Linked DNA regions of Alloalcanivorax dieselolei B5. The protein of the gene in region 1 binds, or shares a complex with, the protein of each later gene. Links are inferred from orthologs where the notes say so. Each region holds a gene or a part of one and is shown in the gene's direction. Other genes may lie near its edges.

What was found. The genes of interacting proteins can lie anywhere in the genome.
Region 2: the proteins of trxB (region 1) and trxA are in contact, whole or in part, in a crystal structure (PDB 1F6M), measured with the Escherichia coli proteins. The link is inferred for Alloalcanivorax dieselolei B5 from one-to-one orthologs.

What each region holds. Positions count from the first base shown.
Region 1 is NC_018691.1:2,161,250-2,164,948, reverse strand. The notes cover bases 426-3,295. They hold trxB (thioredoxin-disulfide reductase), read left to right. Parts: upstream 426-1,321; coding sequence 1,322-2,269; downstream 2,270-3,295. Other genes in these bases: B5T_RS09775 (sigma-70 family RNA polymerase sigma factor), read left to right, coding at 3,053-3,295; aat (leucyl/phenylalanyl-tRNA--protein transferase), read left to right, coding at 2,276-2,977; B5T_RS09790 (DNA translocase FtsK), read right to left, coding at 426-958. Also shown: more of B5T_RS09790, read right to left, coding at 1-425; more of B5T_RS09775, read left to right, coding at 3,296-3,562; B5T_RS09770 (FecR domain-containing protein), read left to right, coding at 3,573-3,699.
Region 2 is NC_018691.1:4,477,376-4,480,202, forward strand. It holds trxA (thioredoxin TrxA), read left to right. Parts: upstream 1-1,164; coding sequence 1,165-1,491; downstream 1,492-2,827. Other genes in the region: ppx (exopolyphosphatase), read right to left, coding at 1-956; rho (transcription termination factor Rho), read left to right, coding at 1,942-2,827. UniProt on the Escherichia coli protein: Participates in various redox reactions through the reversible oxidation of its active center dithiol to a disulfide and catalyzes dithiol-disulfide exchange reactions.

The sequences.
Region 1 (3,699 bases):
TGAAATCCTTGAGTTTGATTTCCAGCAGACGCGACATGGCGTCCAGCGCTTCCTCGGAGTAACCGCCCTTGCCGTCCTCATCCACCTGATCCAGCAAGGACACCTGCGGCAGGTCGCCGGAGACTGCGGCGGTAAACAGCTTTTGCTGCTTCTCCTTTTGTACCCGTACGCTTTTCTCCACCGGTTTGGCGGGCTGGGCGATCTTCGGCGGCGTGCGGTTTTCCTTTTTCTTGTTGGCCTCGGTGATCACCCGGGCGCGCTGCTCACGGGCGGCCTGGGCCGCCTTGCGCTCCTCGCGCTGCTCGCGGCGTTGCTCGAACCAGGCCGGCACCTTCTGGCCAATAGTCACCACTAGTTCACCCAGGCGCTCCGTCAGGGCGATCCAGGACAGATCGGTGAACACGGTGATGCCAATCAGAAACAGCGCCACCATAACCAGGGTGCCGCCCAGGGCATTGAAGGCATCCAGGGCGCTGCCACCGACCACCTGGCCGAGTATTCCACCGGCGTCCTCCGGCAGGCCGCCGGTGGCGAAGTGCATGTAGGCCAGGGCCGTGCCGCCGATCATGGTCAACACGAACCCCACCAGACGCAGGCTGAACATGGGCCAGCTGCCCGGCAGACCGGCGTGGCGCTCGCGCAATACCTTGAACGCCCAGAACCCCACCAGCACCGGGAACAGATAGGCCATCAGCCCAAACAATCCCAGTAACAGATCGGCACAGAAAGCGCCGGCGCGGCCGCCGGCATTACGCACGCTGTCCACGTGCCCCACATAGGACCATCCCGGGTCGCGGCTGTCGTAGCTGATCAATGCCAGAAGCAGATACAGCGACAGGGCGATCAGGGCGATGACCATGCCTTCCACCAAACCCCGTTTGAGATGGCGGGAAAAACCGGATTGAGTGTTACCGGCGGCTGCCTTTGTCACGCCTCGCCTCTTGCGTTTGGATTCCATAGAGCCCGTTTATGATCTCAAAGCTTGCCAGTGTTTTTCCCTTTGTCGTGTAAAAGCTGGAAAAAACATGAACTCAATGCCATAACAATTTGAAAACTATGGAATTGTACAGAATTAGCGCCTCTCGAGCCAGCGCCCCGACCGGCTCTTGCGCCCGCAGTATCCCGCGCCTGGGCCCGGGCAACAAGGGCCCGGTGGTGAGGTTATCGTTGCCTCAAATCGCACTCATAGCCGGAGCCGCCTTCACCGGGCCATGAAAGTATTGTAGCTTGCTCATCCTTGAAACGGCCCGTCGGCGACACCATAACGTCGCCACTTCTTACGCAGACCCAGTTTTCAGGCCCTGACCTGGTGGAGGATTCAATGAGCGACGTGCAGCACCATCGACTGATCATTCTGGGTTCCGGCCCTGCCGGCTACACCGCGGCGGTCTACGCGGCCCGGGCCAACCTGAATCCGGTGGTGATCACGGGCATCCAACCCGGCGGGCAGCTGACCACCACCACCGAAGTGGATAACTGGCCCGGTGACGTGGAGGGCCTGCAAGGCCCGGATCTGATGGTGCGCATGCAGCAGCACGCCGAGCGCTTTGAAACCCAGGTCCTGTTTGATCACATCAACGAAGTGGTGCTGGACCAGCGCCCGTTCGTCCTCAAGGGCGACTCCGGCACCTACAGCTGTGATGCCCTGATCATCGCCACCGGGGCTTCGGCCATGTACCTGGGCCTGGATTCCGAGCAGGCGTTCATGGGCAGAGGTGTTTCCGCCTGCGCCACCTGTGACGGTTTCTTCTACCGGGGCCAGAAAGTGGCCGTGGTGGGCGGTGGCAACACCGCCGTTGAAGAAGCCCTGTACCTGTCCAATATCGCTTCCGAGGTGGTGCTGATTCACCGTCGCGACAAACTGCGCGCGGAAAAGATCCTGCAGGATAAGCTGTTCGCCAAGGACAACGTCACCGTCATGTGGGATCACGTGCTCGACGAAGTGTTGGGCGATGATTCCGGCGTCAACGGCATCCGCGTCAAGTCCACCAAGGATGATAGCACCGAGGAACTGGAGCTGCAGGGTCTGTTCATCGCCATCGGTCATAAACCCAACACCGACATCTTCGCCGGTCAGTTGGACATGCACGACGGCTATATCCGCATCCGCAGCGGCCTGGAAGGCAATGCCACCGCCACCAGCGTGGCGGGCGTGTTCGCCGCCGGCGACGTGGCCGATCACGTATACCGTCAGGCGGTGACCTCCGCCGGCTCCGGCTGCATGGCGGCGCTGGACGCGGAGCGCTATCTGGAAACCCTGGAAGACTGATCGCGCATGATCCCCTGGTTGCCCGCCGGGGGGCCTTTTCCCGCCGTGGAAGAGGCCCTTGAGGAGCCCAACGGGCTGCTCGCCGCCGGCGGCGACCTCTCCCCCTCCACACTGCTTTGCGCTTATCGCCAGGGCATCTTTCCCTGGTACGACGACACCCAACCGATCCTGTGGTGGTCACCGGCCCCGCGCTGTGTATTTCGCCCCGGAGACCTGCACCTGAGCCGCCGTACCCGGCGCACCCTGCGCCGCTGGAACCCGGAAATCCGTCTGGACCAGGATTTCGCCGGGGTCATCGACGCTTGCGCGGCCCCCCGCGCCGGCCAGGACGGCACCTGGATCACCCGCGACATGCGCGACGCCTATCTGCGCTTGCATCATCTGGGCCATGCCCATTGCGTGACGGTGCATGACGACCAGGGTCTGGCCGGCGGCATCTATGGTATTCATCTGGGTGGTGTGTTCTTCGGCGAGTCCATGTTCTCTCGCCGCGATAACGGTTCTAAATGCGCGCTGGCGGCGTTATGGGCGCTGGCGCCGGAGCTGGGCATCCAGTTGCTGGACGCCCAGGTGGAGAATCCTCACCTGATGCGGCTGGGCGCGGTGTTGATGCCGCGACAGGAATTTCAGACAGCGTTGCGCACCTTGATCACCGACTCCACCCCACGGACATGGCCGTATTTGCGTTCGCCGCCCGTCATCCCATAAAATGCGAACCATTATCATTTATGGGCAACCTTTCGCCCCCTCTGGCTACACATTTTGGCTACCAAGGGACCTATTGTGTCGGGCACCAAATTGGCACGACAAGCTGATATCCATGCCATTTATAGTGATCATCAGGGCTGGCTGCAGAACTGGTTGCGCCGCAAGCTCGGCAATCATCATGACGCGGCGGATCTCACCCACGACACCTTTCTGCGGCTGATCGCCGGTCACCGGGATGTGTCACGGCTTGGCGATGAGCCTCGTGCTCTGCTGACTCACATTGCCCGCTGTCTGGTCATCGATCACTGGCGCCGGCGGGATGTGGAACAGGCCTACCTGAACGCCATCGCTCACTTGCCCGCCGCCGAAGCGCCGTCACCGGAAACCCGCTGGCTGATCCTGGAAGCGCTGTACCGGATCGATGCCATGTTGCGCGATCTTCCCGCGCTCACTCGCCGGATTTTTCTTTTGTCCCAGCTCGACGGCCTGAAATACCAGGATATCGCCGAGCGGATGGCAGTTTCTCTACCTACCGTCAAACGGCATATGCGCAAGGCCTTTCTGGCCTGCCTGAGCCTGGAATAGGGGCGCGCCGATGCCGACCAGACCGCCCCCGACGTCTTCGCCCCCGATTGAACCGGCCATTCTCGAAGAGGCCGCGGACTGGCTGCTCCTGCTCGAATCCGGGGAGGCCACTCCAATCGACAGGCAGAATCTGGAGC
Region 2 (2,827 bases), 2.3 Mb from region 1 along the record:
TCCATTACCGCCTGCACGCTGCGCTCACGAACATCCTCGTGGGTAAAACGCCCCAACAGGTCATAGAGCAACCCTTCGCGCAGGGCACCGGCGGATACCGTCATATGGGTAATGCCCAGCTGCCGGAAGATCCCCAGCAAGATGGCCAGTCCGGAGGCAAAAATCGGCTTGCGGTCCTCGCGCAGGCCTTTCAGGGACAAGGCGTCCACGGAACCGGCTTTCACCGCCTTGCGGGCAATTTTCTCCAGCGCCTCCACAGTAATGCCCTGATCGGTCAGGCCGCCTTCCTCGCACACCTGGGCAATGGCCTTGATAGTGCCGGAAGCACCCACCGCCTGGGTCCACCCCATCCGCCGGTAATTGGCCTCGATCGACAGCACTTCCTGGCGGGCGGCGGTGACCGCTCTGGCCATGCCCGATTCGGTGATACGGCCATCGGCGAAGAAGCGCTGGCGGAAACTGACACAGCCCATATGCAGGGACTCGGTTTCCACTGCCTCGAACCCCTCGCCGATGATCAGCTCACTGGACCCGCCGCCAATATCCACCACCAGCCGGCTGCCGCCGTTGGCGGCGAGACTGTGCGCCACACCGAGATAGATCAGGCGCGCTTCTTCGCGGCCGGCCACCACCTCGATGTCATGGCCCAGAACCTGCTCGGCGCGGGCGATAAACGCCTTGGCGTTACGGGCCATGCGCAGGGTGTTGGTACCCACCACCCGGACATTGCCCCGGCGCACTCCGGTGATCCGCTGAGCAAACCGCGCCAGGCATTCCAGTGCCCGCTGCTGGGTTTCCTCATCCAGCCGGTTATCGCTGTCCAGACCGCTGCCCAGCTGCACTTTTTCCGAGAGACCTTCCAGCAGGCGTACTTCTCCCTGATCCTGACGCGCCACCACCATATGAAAACTATTGGAGCCCAGATCGATGGCCGCCAGTTGCTCGCCTTGTCGCAAATTGTTCCCTCTCTGCCAAGCTGCGGAAGTGGCGACCGTCACCGGCGCGCCCTGTGAGTTGATTTTCGGCGCCGCAACGGCGCGCCGCAACCAGCAATCGACCTTGCCATAGGGTCCGACTGTCAGCGTAATCGACCCTCACGCTTGAAATCCCGCGTTGCCGGCCCGATAGTATCAATCCCGCGAAACCCTTAAGCAGGAGATATTCATGAGCGGCGAGATTATCAACGTCACCGACGCCGACTTCGAGGACAAGGTCCTCAAGGCGGACGGTCCGGTTCTGGTGGACTACTGGGCACCGTGGTGCGGCCCGTGCAAGATGGTGGCGCCGATCCTGGAAGACCTGTCCAAGGAATACGCCGACAAGCTGACCATCGCCAAGCTGAACATCGACGAGAACCCGGATACCCCGCGCAAGTACGGCGTACGGGGCATCCCGACTCTCACCGTGTTCAAGAACGGCGACGTCGAAGCCACCAAAGTGGGGGCGCTGTCCAAGTCCCAGCTCTCCGCTTTCCTGGACAGCACCCTGTAGTACGCTGTCAGTCCCGGCCAGCCCGTAATCAATTCGTCCCCGATCAGTTTGATTATGGGCTGGACAGGCGCCGACTCACGGTGGTACATTCCAAAACCAGCGTTTTCGCACCCTCAAGCAGGGGATCTCTAATTCGTTTGTTCTTGAGTTAAGATTCACCCATGGCCTCGCGTCAGGGGCGGCATCGGTGGGTGATTTTCGGCAGGGGGACATCCCTTCATTATCCATGATTCGACAACGGGCCTGAGCACACCGGCCGGATGTCCTGATATTTCCCACCGAAACCTCACGAACCAATCAATTAGAGATTTCCACGGCTTTGCCGGCTAAGCGCTCCAGAACGACGTGCCCTCATCGTAGGGACAACGAATCCGATAATCGGACTTTCATAAAACAACACCGTCCCCAGGTGTTTTCCAATCATTCATTCTCTAGACACCCAACACACCAATGAATCTGACCGAACTGAAGCAGAAGCCTATTGGCGAACTCCTGGACATCGCCAAGGAACTGGGCCTGGAAAACCTGGCCCGTACCCGCAAACAAGACGTCATCTTCTCGATTCTGAAGAGAGCCGCCAAAAACGGCTCGGACATTTACGGCGACGGCGTCTTGGAGATTCTTCAGGATGGCTTTGGCTTTTTACGTTCCGCCGAAGGCTCCTATCTGGCGGGACCGGATGACATCTATGTGTCACCGAGCCAGATTCGTCGCTTCAATCTGCGCACCGGCGATACCATTTCCGGCAAGATCCGGCCTCCCAAGGATGGCGAACGCTATTTCGCCATGCTCAAGGTCAACGAGATCAATTTCGACAAGCCGGAAAACGCCAAGAACAAGATTCTGTTTGAAAACCTGACGCCGCTGTTTCCCACCGAGCGGCTGGTCATGGAAGTGGGCAACGGCTCCACCGAGGACATCACCGCCCGGGTGATCGATCTGGTGGCGCCGATCGGCAAAGGGCAACGCGGCCTGATCGTGGCCCCGCCGAAAGCCGGTAAAACCATGCTCCTGCAGAACATCGCCCACTCCATCGCCCGCAACAACCCCGAATCCCACATGATCGTGCTGCTGATCGACGAACGTCCCGAAGAGGTGACGGAGATGTCGCGCACGGTACGCGGTGAGGTCGTGGCCTCCACCTTCGACGAACCGCCCGCTCGCCACGTGCAAGTAGCGGAAATGGTGATCGAAAAGGCCAAGCGTCTGGTCGAGCACAAGCAGGACGTGATCATCCTGCTGGATTCCATCACTCGTCTGGCGCGCGCCTACAACACCGTGCAGCCCAGCTCCGGCAAGGTTCTGACCGGTGGTGTGGATGCCCACGCCCTGGAGA